DNA from 4 places in the Fischerella sp. JS2 genome. Region 1 is predicted to be linked to each of the others. Evidence: a T-box and tRNA genes for the amino acid it is inferred to sense, from the RefSeq annotation. Region 1 holds a T-box; the other regions hold tRNA genes.
What was found. A T-box is a leader RNA that pairs with one kind of tRNA and senses whether it is charged. The one in region 1 lies ahead of ileS (isoleucine--tRNA ligase), so its partner is inferred to be a tRNA-Ile.
Positions count from the first base shown of each region.

Region 1 (3,128 bases):
TAAAGATACCACCGCAGTGCATCGGCTCCTTGAGAATCCAAGACAGTCCAAGGGTTAACTGTATTTCCCCTTGACTTAGACATCTTCTCGCCTTTTTCATCCACAATGTGTCCAAGAACGATCGCATTTTTGAAAGCAGGAGAATCCTGAGCGATATGAGCCAGAGAACCGCCAGTATCTGTAAGCAAGGTGGCAAGAGCATGTAGGCTATAAAACCAGCCGCGTGTCTGATCGATCGCCTCACAAATATAATCGGCAGGAAAATTCCGAGCCACCACATCCTGATTTTCAAAGGGATAGTGCCATTGGGCATAAGGCATAGCTCCCGACTCAAACCAGACATCAACTGTATAGGGAACGCGCTGAAAAAACTTGCCGTTTTTCTCAAAAACAATCTCGTCAATATAAGGACGATGCAAATCTAACCCTGACAAATCCCGCCCTGTCAATTCTGCCAACTCTTTGACACTGCCTACACAGATATAATCACTTTCGTCTTCACTCACCCATACAGGCAGAGGCGCACCCCAGTAGCGTTCCCGCGATAATGCCCAATCGATATTATTTCTTAACCAATCTCCAAATCGACCATCACGGATATATTCGGGATGCCAGTGAATTTTGTTGTTGTTGGCAATAAGTTTGTCTTTAACAGCAGTTGTCCGAATATACCAACTCTTTTTGGCATAGTTGATGAGTGGTGTCCTATCCCGGTAGTTGAATGGATAAGTGTGGTTAATAGTTGTGGCTCGATAAAGGAGCTGTTTGTCCAGCAAATCCGCGATAATTTGCCGATCTGCGTTCTTGAAAAACTCTCCAGTGTAAGGTCCCTCACCCTCAGGAGCATCAACTAGCTTCACCTGGGGATAAACTTGACCCAGCAAATCCACAGAAAAAAGCATCGGCAAGTTGTACTTGCGCCCCAATTCCAGATCCCCATAAGCAGGAGCGATATGAAGCACCCCTGTTCCTTCATCGACGATCACCTGCTCATCGCTAACTACACGGAACCCTTGGGAAAGGTCTTCTCCCTCCGGTACATAACCTTGCAAAAGAGGTTGATAGCGAAGTCCCACCAATACTTCACCTGTAAAGGTTTTCAGCGTTTGATAATTCCCCTCTCCGAAGACTTGCTCAGCCAGACTACTCGCAAGAATGTAGAGGTCTCGTTGTGAGCGATCGCCTGCTTGAGGTGGTGCTGCAAACAGCCCATACATAGCATCTGCCCTCACAGCCAGAGCAACGTTAGCAGGGAGCGTCCAAGGGGTAGTTGTCCAAGCCAGCAGATAAACTGGCTGTGTCTCATTTTCCAACAAACCACGCTTGACAAGTTCAGCAGTATATGCAGGAAACTTCGGGTAAATTGAAGGGTCTTCTACATCTCGGTATCCCTGTGCTACTTCATGATCCGAAAGGCTGGTATTGTTACGCGGACAGTGCCAAGTCGAGCGGTAATCTTCAAATAGCAGATTGCGTTCCCACAGCGACTTCATCAACCACCAGCAAGACTCAATATATTGATTTTCGTAAGTAATATAGGCGTTTTCTAAATCCAGCCAGTAACCAATCCGTTCGGTCATCGCCTGCCAATCCTGGATGCGTTCAAAGACCGATTGTTTGCATAACTCGTTAAACTTGGCAATGCCAAAAGCTTCAATATCAGCCTTCTTGGTAAAGCCTAACTTCTTCTCAACTTCCAACTCGACAGGTAAACCGTGAGTATCCCATCCGCCCTTACGCTCCACTCGATAGCCTTGCATCGTTTTGTAGCGCAGGAACAAATCTTTGTAAGCACGGGAAATTACATGATGGATTCCTGGCTTGCCATTAGCAGTTGGCGGCCCTTCATAAAATACATAATTTCCTTGAGGTGCATCTTTCTCCACTGACTTTTGAAAAATATGGTGCGTTTTCCAAAAGTCGATCACCTCTTGCTCAAGGCTAGGAAAACGAAGGTTCTTTTCAACTTCTCTAAACATAATTACCGCGTTCACTATCCATGCAGAATAATTGCAGAGCTAGCCAAAGCCAAACTCTACACCTCCACATTGGGGCGCTGAGGTGAGCGCGGTACCACCCAAATTTACCCAAGTCTCACAACTTAGGTCTTTGCAGCTACTCCCGACTGGGAAGAGCGACCCGCTATCACGCACGGGACACGTCCCTATCTACTTAAAGCCTTTGAGTCTTTGTTCGGAGGGCGGCTCAGGGAGGATTTTCATTTCTGCCGTATGGTCAGGCTTACACCATCCCTGACTCGCTCTGGCACCGACTCAGAAACTACTCGTTCCCGTCATTGCCTTTGATGGGTAATTGATTATTAATTATTTAATCATGCCATTAGATTGAAGTTTTCAGCAATTGACAGAAGAAGGGGTGTAAGGGTGCAAGGGTATGAGGGTGTAAGGGTATTAACTAATTTTTGGGGATTGTATTAAACTCTTACACCCCTACACCCCTGTAGAGACGCGATGTTCCTCGCGTCTCTACTCACACCCCTGCACCCCTCACTCCTACACTAAGTCTGGAAATACCTCTTGCACAGCCGGATGTACCAAGCGATGATTTTGGATGTTGACACCTTTGGCTAATGCGGGGTTATTTTTTAGTGCCTCCATTCCCTGGTTTGCTAATTGCACCACGTATGGTAGAGTACTGTTATTAAGTGCCTGAGTTGCTGTCCAAGGAACTGCCCCCGGCATGTTAGGAACGCCATAGTGCAATACACCTTCTTCAACATAGACAGGGTTGGTGTGAGATGTAGGATGCACAGTTTCTATACAGCCGCCTTGGTCAACTGCCACATCGACGATGACTGACCCTGGTCGCATTTGTTTAACCATTTCACGAGACACAAGAATTGGCGCTCTCCGTCCTGGTACTAGAACCGCGCCAACTAAGAGGTCTGCTTCGCGAACTGCTGCTTCAATATGAGCAGAGTTGCTGTAAAGTAGTTCTACTCGTGAGCCAAAAAGAGTTTCCAAGTAGCTCAAGCGTTCTACATTTACATCCAGAATTTGAACGCTAGCCCCCATGCCGACAGCAATTTTAGCGGCTTCTGTGCCAACTACACCGCCGCCTAAAACTACTACCCTACCTGGTTTAACGCCAGGTACTCCACCTAAAAG
Region 1 covers NZ_CP135918.1:5,668,485-5,671,612, forward strand. The annotation lists gene ileS (isoleucine--tRNA ligase) at 1-1,979, opposite strand, end outside; T-box leader at 2,047-2,306, opposite strand; gene ald (alanine dehydrogenase) at 2,514-3,128, opposite strand, start outside.

Region 2 (3,128 bases), 3.2 Mb from region 1:
ACATCGGTCGGTGCGGACCTCCACTTGGTGTTACCCAAGCTTCATCCTGGTCATGGTTAGATCACCAGGGTTCGGGTCTATAAACACTGATATATCCGCCCTTTTCAGACTCGCTTTCGCTTTGGCTTGGTGTTTTTCACTTAACCTACCAGTGCTTATAACTCGCCGGCTCATTCTTCAACAGGCACGCGGTCAGACGTTCAATCGTCCTCCCACTGCTTGTAGGCTTGCGGTTTCATGTTCTTTTTCACTCCCCTTATCGGGGTTCTTTTCACCTTTCCCTCGCGGTACTGTTTCGCTATCGGTCACACAGGAGTATTTAGCCTTACCGGGTGGTCCCGGCTGATTCACATGGGATTTCACGTGCCCCATGCTACTCGGGATACAGCTACTATCTTCAAGTTTTCGACTACAAGACTTTCACTTTCTCTGGTGCATCTTTTCAATGCTTCGTCTAACTCTACGATTCGCATCACGCTGTCCCACTACCCCAACAAGTTATACTCGTTGGTTTAGGCTCTTCCCCGTTCGCTCACCACTACTTGGAGAATCTCGTTTGATTTCTTTTCCTCGGGCTACTTAGATGTTTCAGTTCGCCCGGTTCGCTCTTACCTATCTATATATTCAATAGGCAGTTTTTAGGGTTCCCCCATTCGGACATCTCCGGCTCTATGCTTGCTTCCAACTCCCCGGAGCTTTTCGTTGGTAACCACGTCCTTCTTCGCCTCTGCGTGCCTAGGTATCCTCCGCAAGCCCTTATTTGCTTGACCACTTACATTGGTGTTTGTTCAGTTTTCAGTTTTCAGTTCCCACCTTACCAGTTTTTCTACTGATTAGTGTTCACTGACATTACTGTTCACTGACTACCTACTTTCGCTTCTCTATGCAGTTTTCAAGGTTCTGGCTGGATTTACACCCAGCAGCCTGAATTTGTTTGTTCAGATGCTAGATTTCTCTCCAAATCTGTGAGTGCAGTTTGTGAGTCCAGGTGGAGGTTAGGAGACTCGAACTCCTGACATCCTGCTTGCAAAGCAGGCGCTCTACCAACTGAGCTAAACCCCCTTGAAAAATGAAAAATTCTGAATTCTGAATTCTGATATTTTTGACTTCATCATTCATTATTCATCATTCAACATTTTCTTAGGTGGGCCATCCTGGACTCGAACCAGGGACCTCACCCTTATCAGGGGTGCGCTCTAACCACCTGAGCTAATAGCCCATCATCCGAACCTTTTCATAGTTTGAAAGCCATATATCTATCAATCCTGCGACCGACCTCGGGATGACTCAATTTTAGATTTTTGAAAACAGCCGATTTCGGATTGATTGTCTTTCAAATCTCAAATCCAAAATCTTAAATCTAAAATCGGTTGGGTCTCCCTTAAAAGGAGGTGATCCAGCCACACCTTCCGGTACGGCTACCTTGTTACGACTTCACCCCAGTCACCAGTCCTACCTTCGGCGTCCCCCTCCGCGAACGGTTAGGGTAACGACTTCGGGCGTGACCAGCTTCCATGGTGTGACGGGCGGTGTGTACAAGGCCCGGGAACGAATTCACCGCAGTATGCTGACCTGCAATTACTAGCGATTCCGACTTCACGCAGGCGAGTTGCAGCCTGCGATCTGAACTGAGCCCGAGTTTATGAGATTTGCTTGTCGTCGCCGACTTGCTGCCCTTTGTCTCGAGCATTGTAGTACGTGTGTAGCCCAGGACGTAAGGGGCATGCTGACTTGACGTCATCCCCACCTTCCTCCGGTTTGTCACCGGCAGTCTCCCTAGAGTGCCCACCCGAAGTGCTGGCAACTAAGTACGAGGGTTGCGCTCGTTGCGGGACTTAACCCAACATCTCACGACACGAGCTGACGACAGCCATGCACCACCTGTGTTCTGGCTCCCGAAGGCACCTTCTGCTCTCACAGAAGTTCCAGACATGTCAAGCCCTGGTAAGGTTCTTCGCGTTGCATCGAATTAAACCACATACTCCACCGCTTGTGCGGGCCCCCGTCAATTCCTTTGAGTTTCACACTTGCGTGCGTACTCCCCAGGCGGGATACTTAACGCGTTAGCTACGGCACTGAGAGGGTCGATACTCTCAACGCCTAGTATCCATCGTTTACGGCTAGGACTACTGGGGTATCTAATCCCATTCGCTCCCCTAGCTTTCGTCCCTCAGTGTCAGTTGCGGCCTAGCAGAGCGCTTTCGCCACCGGTGTTCTTCCTGATCTCTACGCATTTCACCGCTACACCAGGAATTCCCTCTGCCCCGAACGCACTCTAGTCGTGTAGTTTCCACTGCCTTTATCATGTTAAGCATGACCCTTTGACAATAGACACACACAACCACCTGCGGACGCTTTACGCCCAATCATTCCGGATAACGCTTGCATCCTCCGTATTACCGCGGCTGCTGGCACGGAGTTAGCCGATGCTGATTCCTCAAGTACCGTCAGAACTTCTTCCTTGAGAAAAGAGGTTTACAACCCAAGAGCCTTCCTCCCTCACGCGGTATTGCTCCGTCAGGCTTTCGCCCATTGCGGAAAATTCCCCACTGCTGCCTCCCGTAGGAGTCTGGACCGTGTCTCAGTTCCAGTGTGGCTGATCATCCTCTCAGACCAGCTACTGATCGTCGCCTTGGTAGTCCCTTACACTACCAACTAGCTAATCAGACGCGAGCTCATCTTCAGGCAGTAAACCTTTCACCCACAGGCACATCCGGTATTAGCATCGGTTTCCCAATGTTGTCCCGAACCTGAAGCTAGATTCTCACGCGTTACTCACCCGTCCGCCACTAGGCTCCGAAAAGCCCCGTTCGACTTGCATGTGTTAAGCATACCGCCAGCGTTCATCCTGAGCCAGGATCAAACTCTCCGTTTTGTTTCTACAAACAAAACAAACACTGTTTGTTTAGCTCTTATCCGGCTTTTGTTTTTTGACCTTAGCCTTGGTCTATTTCTTTACTGACGCAGGCTTTTTTATGTATAATGGCTTTCAAACTATACAATTTTCATGGTTCGGTTGCCCTCGAGCTTCGCTTTGCAGCGCCTTGCTCATTTGGCACTTTCTTATAGTAGCTACCCTCCACTTCTTTGTCAACTACTTTTACTTAAAATTTTTTCTCTATTTTTTA
Region 2 covers NZ_CP135918.1:2,498,810-2,501,937, reverse strand. The annotation lists rRNA gene RS893_RS10355 (23S ribosomal RNA) at 1-770, opposite strand, end outside; tRNA gene RS893_RS10350 (tRNA-Ala) at 990-1,062, opposite strand; tRNA gene RS893_RS10345 (tRNA-Ile) at 1,146-1,219, opposite strand; rRNA gene RS893_RS10340 (16S ribosomal RNA) at 1,385-2,875, opposite strand.
Region 2: it encodes a tRNA-Ile, which carries the amino acid that the T-box ahead of ileS (isoleucine--tRNA ligase) is inferred to sense. The anticodon was not compared.

Region 3 (3,128 bases), 1.4 Mb from region 1:
GGAGCAATACCGCGTGAGGGAGGAAGGCTCTTGGGTTGTAAACCTCTTTTCTCAAGGAAGAAGTTCTGACGGTACTTGAGGAATCAGCATCGGCTAACTCCGTGCCAGCAGCCGCGGTAATACGGAGGATGCAAGCGTTATCCGGAATGATTGGGCGTAAAGCGTCCGCAGGTGGTTGTGTGTGTCTATTGTCAAAGGGTCATGCTTAACATGATAAAGGCAGTGGAAACTACACGACTAGAGTGCGTTCGGGGCAGAGGGAATTCCTGGTGTAGCGGTGAAATGCGTAGAGATCAGGAAGAACACCGGTGGCGAAAGCGCTCTGCTAGGCCGCAACTGACACTGAGGGACGAAAGCTAGGGGAGCGAATGGGATTAGATACCCCAGTAGTCCTAGCCGTAAACGATGGATACTAGGCGTTGAGAGTATCGACCCTCTCAGTGCCGTAGCTAACGCGTTAAGTATCCCGCCTGGGGAGTACGCACGCAAGTGTGAAACTCAAAGGAATTGACGGGGGCCCGCACAAGCGGTGGAGTATGTGGTTTAATTCGATGCAACGCGAAGAACCTTACCAGGGCTTGACATGTCTGGAACTTCTGTGAGAGCAGAAGGTGCCTTCGGGAGCCAGAACACAGGTGGTGCATGGCTGTCGTCAGCTCGTGTCGTGAGATGTTGGGTTAAGTCCCGCAACGAGCGCAACCCTCGTACTTAGTTGCCAGCACTTCGGGTGGGCACTCTAGGGAGACTGCCGGTGACAAACCGGAGGAAGGTGGGGATGACGTCAAGTCAGCATGCCCCTTACGTCCTGGGCTACACACGTACTACAATGCTCGAGACAAAGGGCAGCAAGTCGGCGACGACAAGCAAATCTCATAAACTCGGGCTCAGTTCAGATCGCAGGCTGCAACTCGCCTGCGTGAAGTCGGAATCGCTAGTAATTGCAGGTCAGCATACTGCGGTGAATTCGTTCCCGGGCCTTGTACACACCGCCCGTCACACCATGGAAGCTGGTCACGCCCGAAGTCGTTACCCTAACCGTTCGCGGAGGGGGACGCCGAAGGTAGGACTGGTGACTGGGGTGAAGTCGTAACAAGGTAGCCGTACCGGAAGGTGTGGCTGGATCACCTCCTTTTAAGGGAGACCCAACCGATTTTAGATTTAAGATTTTGGATTTGAGATTTGAAAGACAATCAATCCGAAATCGGCTGTTTTCAAAAATCTAAAATTGAGTCATCCCGAGGTCGGTCGCAGGATTGATAGATATATGGCTTTCAAACTATGAAAAGGTTCGGATGATGGGCTATTAGCTCAGGTGGTTAGAGCGCACCCCTGATAAGGGTGAGGTCCCTGGTTCGAGTCCAGGATGGCCCACCTAAGAAAATGTTGAATGATGAATAATGAATGATGAAGTCAAAAATATCAGAATTCAGAATTCAGAATTTTTCATTTTTCAAGGGGGTTTAGCTCAGTTGGTAGAGCGCCTGCTTTGCAAGCAGGATGTCAGGAGTTCGAGTCTCCTAACCTCCACCTGGACTCACAAACTGCACTCACAGATTTGGAGAGAAATCTAGCATCTGAACAAACAAATTCAGGCTGCTGGGTGTAAATCCAGCCAGAACCTTGAAAACTGCATAGAGAAGCGAAAGTAGGTAGTCAGTGAACAGTAATGTCAGTGAACACTAATCAGTAGAAAAACTGGTAAGGTGGGAACTGAAAACTGAAAACTGAACAAACACCAATGTAAGTGGTCAAGCAAATAAGGGCTTGCGGAGGATACCTAGGCACGCAGAGGCGAAGAAGGACGTGGTTACCAACGAAAAGCTCCGGGGAGTTGGAAGCAAGCATAGAGCCGGAGATGTCCGAATGGGGGAACCCTAAAAACTGCCTATTGAATATATAGATAGGTAAGAGCGAACCGGGCGAACTGAAACATCTAAGTAGCCCGAGGAAAAGAAATCAAACGAGATTCTCCAAGTAGTGGTGAGCGAACGGGGAAGAGCCTAAACCAACGAGTATAACTTGTTGGGGTAGTGGGACAGCGTGATGCGAATCGTAGAGTTAGACGAAGCATTGAAAAGATGCACCAGAGAAAGTGAAAGTCTTGTAGTCGAAAACTTGAAGATAGTAGCTGTATCCCGAGTAGCATGGGGCACGTGAAATCCCATGTGAATCAGCCGGGACCACCCGGTAAGGCTAAATACTCCTGTGTGACCGATAGCGAAACAGTACCGCGAGGGAAAGGTGAAAAGAACCCCGATAAGGGGAGTGAAAAAGAACATGAAACCGCAAGCCTACAAGCAGTGGGAGGACGATTGAACGTCTGACCGCGTGCCTGTTGAAGAATGAGCCGGCGAGTTATAAGCACTGGTAGGTTAAGTGAAAAACACCAAGCCAAAGCGAAAGCGAGTCTGAAAAGGGCGGATATATCAGTGTTTATAGACCCGAACCCTGGTGATCTAACCATGACCAGGATGAAGCTTGGGTAACACCAAGTGGAGGTCCGCACCGACCGATGTTGAAAAATCGGCGGATGAGTTGTGGTTAGGGGTGAAATGCCAATCGAACCAGGAGCTAGCTGGTTCTCCCCGAAATGTGTTGAGGCGCAGCGGTTGTGAACAACTCGGGGGGTAAAGCACTATTTCGGTGCGGGCTGCGAGAGCGGTACCAAATCGAGATAAACTCAGAATACCCGAAGAAGACACAGCCAGTGAGACGGTGGGGGATAAGCTTCATCGTCAAGAGGGAAACAGCCCAGACCACCAGCTAAGGTCCCGAAATCATCGCTAAGTGGCAAAGGAGGTGGGAGTGCATAGACAACCAGGAGGTTTGCCTAGAAGCAGCCACCCTTGAAAGAGTGCGTAATAGCTCACTGGTCAAGCGCTCCTGCGCCGAAAATGAATGGGACTAAGCGATGTACCGAAGCTGTGGGATTACATTGTAATCGGTAGGGGAGCGTTCTATACAGGAAGAAGCACTAGCGGCAAGCAGGTGTGGACAGTATAGAAGTGAGAATGTCGGCTTGAGTAGCGCAAACATTGGTGAGAATCCAATGCCCCGAAACCCCAAGGGTTCCAGAGCCAGGTTCGTCCACTCTGGGTTAGTCGGGACCTAAGGCGAGGCCGAACGGC
Region 3 covers NZ_CP135918.1:4,270,266-4,273,393, forward strand. The annotation lists rRNA gene RS893_RS18135 (16S ribosomal RNA) at 1-1,132, shown strand, start outside; tRNA gene RS893_RS18140 (tRNA-Ile) at 1,298-1,371, shown strand; tRNA gene RS893_RS18145 (tRNA-Ala) at 1,455-1,527, shown strand; rRNA gene RS893_RS18150 (23S ribosomal RNA) at 1,747-3,128, shown strand, end outside.
Region 3: it encodes a tRNA-Ile, which carries the amino acid that the T-box ahead of ileS (isoleucine--tRNA ligase) is inferred to sense. The anticodon was not compared.

Region 4 (3,128 bases), 3.4 Mb from region 1:
AGAGAGAGTTATCTCGCGCCCCTTGGTATTCTCAACCTCCCCACCTGTGTCGGTTTCGGGTACGGGTAAAGTATGCTCAACACATTACTAGCTTTTCTTGACACTCATTTCGACTACTCGGAGTTCGTAAACTCCTCCCAATCCAGTTAGGGTGTAGCCTCCACTCATGCGTCCCTAGCAATGCTCCCATACTTTAGTCAGGGATTGTTGACCCTGTGTCCATCGACTACGCCGTTCGGCCTCGCCTTAGGTCCCGACTAACCCAGAGTGGACGAACCTGGCTCTGGAACCCTTGGGGTTTCGGGGCATTGGATTCTCACCAATGTTTGCGCTACTCAAGCCGACATTCTCACTTCTATACTGTCCACACCTGCTTGCCGCTAGTGCTTCTTCCTGTATAGAACGCTCCCCTACCGATTACAATGTAATCCCACAGCTTCGGTACATCGCTTAGTCCCATTCATTTTCGGCGCAGGAGCGCTTGACCAGTGAGCTATTACGCACTCTTTCAAGGGTGGCTGCTTCTAGGCAAACCTCCTGGTTGTCTATGCACTCCCACCTCCTTTGCCACTTAGCGATGATTTCGGGACCTTAGCTGGTGGTCTGGGCTGTTTCCCTCTTGACGATGAAGCTTATCCCCCACCGTCTCACTGGCTGTGTCTTCTTCGGGTATTCTGAGTTTATCTCGATTTGGTACCGCTCTCGCAGCCCGCACCGAAATAGTGCTTTACCCCCCGAGTTGTTCACAACCGCTGCGCCTCAACACATTTCGGGGAGAACCAGCTAGCTCCTGGTTCGATTGGCATTTCACCCCTAACCACAACTCATCCGCCGATTTTTCAACATCGGTCGGTGCGGACCTCCACTTGGTGTTACCCAAGCTTCATCCTGGTCATGGTTAGATCACCAGGGTTCGGGTCTATAAACACTGATATATCCGCCCTTTTCAGACTCGCTTTCGCTTTGGCTTGGTGTTTTTCACTTAACCTACCAGTGCTTATAACTCGCCGGCTCATTCTTCAACAGGCACGCGGTCAGACGTTCAATCGTCCTCCCACTGCTTGTAGGCTTGCGGTTTCATGTTCTTTTTCACTCCCCTTATCGGGGTTCTTTTCACCTTTCCCTCGCGGTACTGTTTCGCTATCGGTCACACAGGAGTATTTAGCCTTACCGGGTGGTCCCGGCTGATTCACATGGGATTTCACGTGCCCCATGCTACTCGGGATACAGCTACTATCTTCAAGTTTTCGACTACAAGACTTTCACTTTCTCTGGTGCATCTTTTCAATGCTTCGTCTAACTCTACGATTCGCATCACGCTGTCCCACTACCCCAACAAGTTATACTCGTTGGTTTAGGCTCTTCCCCGTTCGCTCACCACTACTTGGAGAATCTCGTTTGATTTCTTTTCCTCGGGCTACTTAGATGTTTCAGTTCGCCCGGTTCGCTCTTACCTATCTATATATTCAATAGGCAGTTTTTAGGGTTCCCCCATTCGGACATCTCCGGCTCTATGCTTGCTTCCAACTCCCCGGAGCTTTTCGTTGGTAACCACGTCCTTCTTCGCCTCTGCGTGCCTAGGTATCCTCCGCAAGCCCTTATTTGCTTGACCACTTACATTGGTGTTTGTTCAGTTTTCAGTTTTCAGTTCCCACCTTACCAGTTTTTCTACTGATTAGTGTTCACTGACATTACTGTTCACTGACTACCTACTTTCGCTTCTCTATGCAGTTTTCAAGGTTCTGGCTGGATTTACACCCAGCAGCCTGAATTTGTTTGTTCAGATGCTAGATTTCTCTCCAAATCTGTGAGTGCAGTTTGTGAGTCCAGGTGGAGGTTAGGAGACTCGAACTCCTGACATCCTGCTTGCAAAGCAGGCGCTCTACCAACTGAGCTAAACCCCCTTGAAAAATGAAAAATTCTGAATTCTGAATTCTGATATTTTTGACTTCATCATTCATTATTCATCATTCAACATTTTCTTAGGTGGGCCATCCTGGACTCGAACCAGGGACCTCACCCTTATCAGGGGTGCGCTCTAACCACCTGAGCTAATAGCCCATCATCCGAACCTTTTCATAGTTTGAAAGCCATATATCTATCAATCCTGCGACCGACCTCGGGATGACTCAATTTTAGATTTTTGAAAACAGCCGATTTCGGATTGATTGTCTTTCAAATCTCAAATCCAAAATCTTAAATCTAAAATCGGTTGGGTCTCCCTTAAAAGGAGGTGATCCAGCCACACCTTCCGGTACGGCTACCTTGTTACGACTTCACCCCAGTCACCAGTCCTACCTTCGGCGTCCCCCTCCGCGAACGGTTAGGGTAACGACTTCGGGCGTGACCAGCTTCCATGGTGTGACGGGCGGTGTGTACAAGGCCCGGGAACGAATTCACCGCAGTATGCTGACCTGCAATTACTAGCGATTCCGACTTCACGCAGGCGAGTTGCAGCCTGCGATCTGAACTGAGCCCGAGTTTATGAGATTTGCTTGTCGTCGCCGACTTGCTGCCCTTTGTCTCGAGCATTGTAGTACGTGTGTAGCCCAGGACGTAAGGGGCATGCTGACTTGACGTCATCCCCACCTTCCTCCGGTTTGTCACCGGCAGTCTCCCTAGAGTGCCCACCCGAAGTGCTGGCAACTAAGTACGAGGGTTGCGCTCGTTGCGGGACTTAACCCAACATCTCACGACACGAGCTGACGACAGCCATGCACCACCTGTGTTCTGGCTCCCGAAGGCACCTTCTGCTCTCACAGAAGTTCCAGACATGTCAAGCCCTGGTAAGGTTCTTCGCGTTGCATCGAATTAAACCACATACTCCACCGCTTGTGCGGGCCCCCGTCAATTCCTTTGAGTTTCACACTTGCGTGCGTACTCCCCAGGCGGGATACTTAACGCGTTAGCTACGGCACTGAGAGGGTCGATACTCTCAACGCCTAGTATCCATCGTTTACGGCTAGGACTACTGGGGTATCTAATCCCATTCGCTCCCCTAGCTTTCGTCCCTCAGTGTCAGTTGCGGCCTAGCAGAGCGCTTTCGCCACCGGTGTTCTTCCTGATCTCTACGCATTTCACCGCTACACCAGGAATTCCCTCTGCCCCGAACGCACTCTAGTCGTGTA
Region 4 covers NZ_CP135918.1:2,000,563-2,003,690, forward strand. The annotation lists rRNA gene RS893_RS08360 (23S ribosomal RNA) at 1-1,612, opposite strand, end outside; tRNA gene RS893_RS08365 (tRNA-Ala) at 1,832-1,904, opposite strand; tRNA gene RS893_RS08370 (tRNA-Ile) at 1,988-2,061, opposite strand; rRNA gene RS893_RS08375 (16S ribosomal RNA) at 2,227-3,128, opposite strand, start outside.
Region 4: it encodes a tRNA-Ile, which carries the amino acid that the T-box ahead of ileS (isoleucine--tRNA ligase) is inferred to sense. The anticodon was not compared.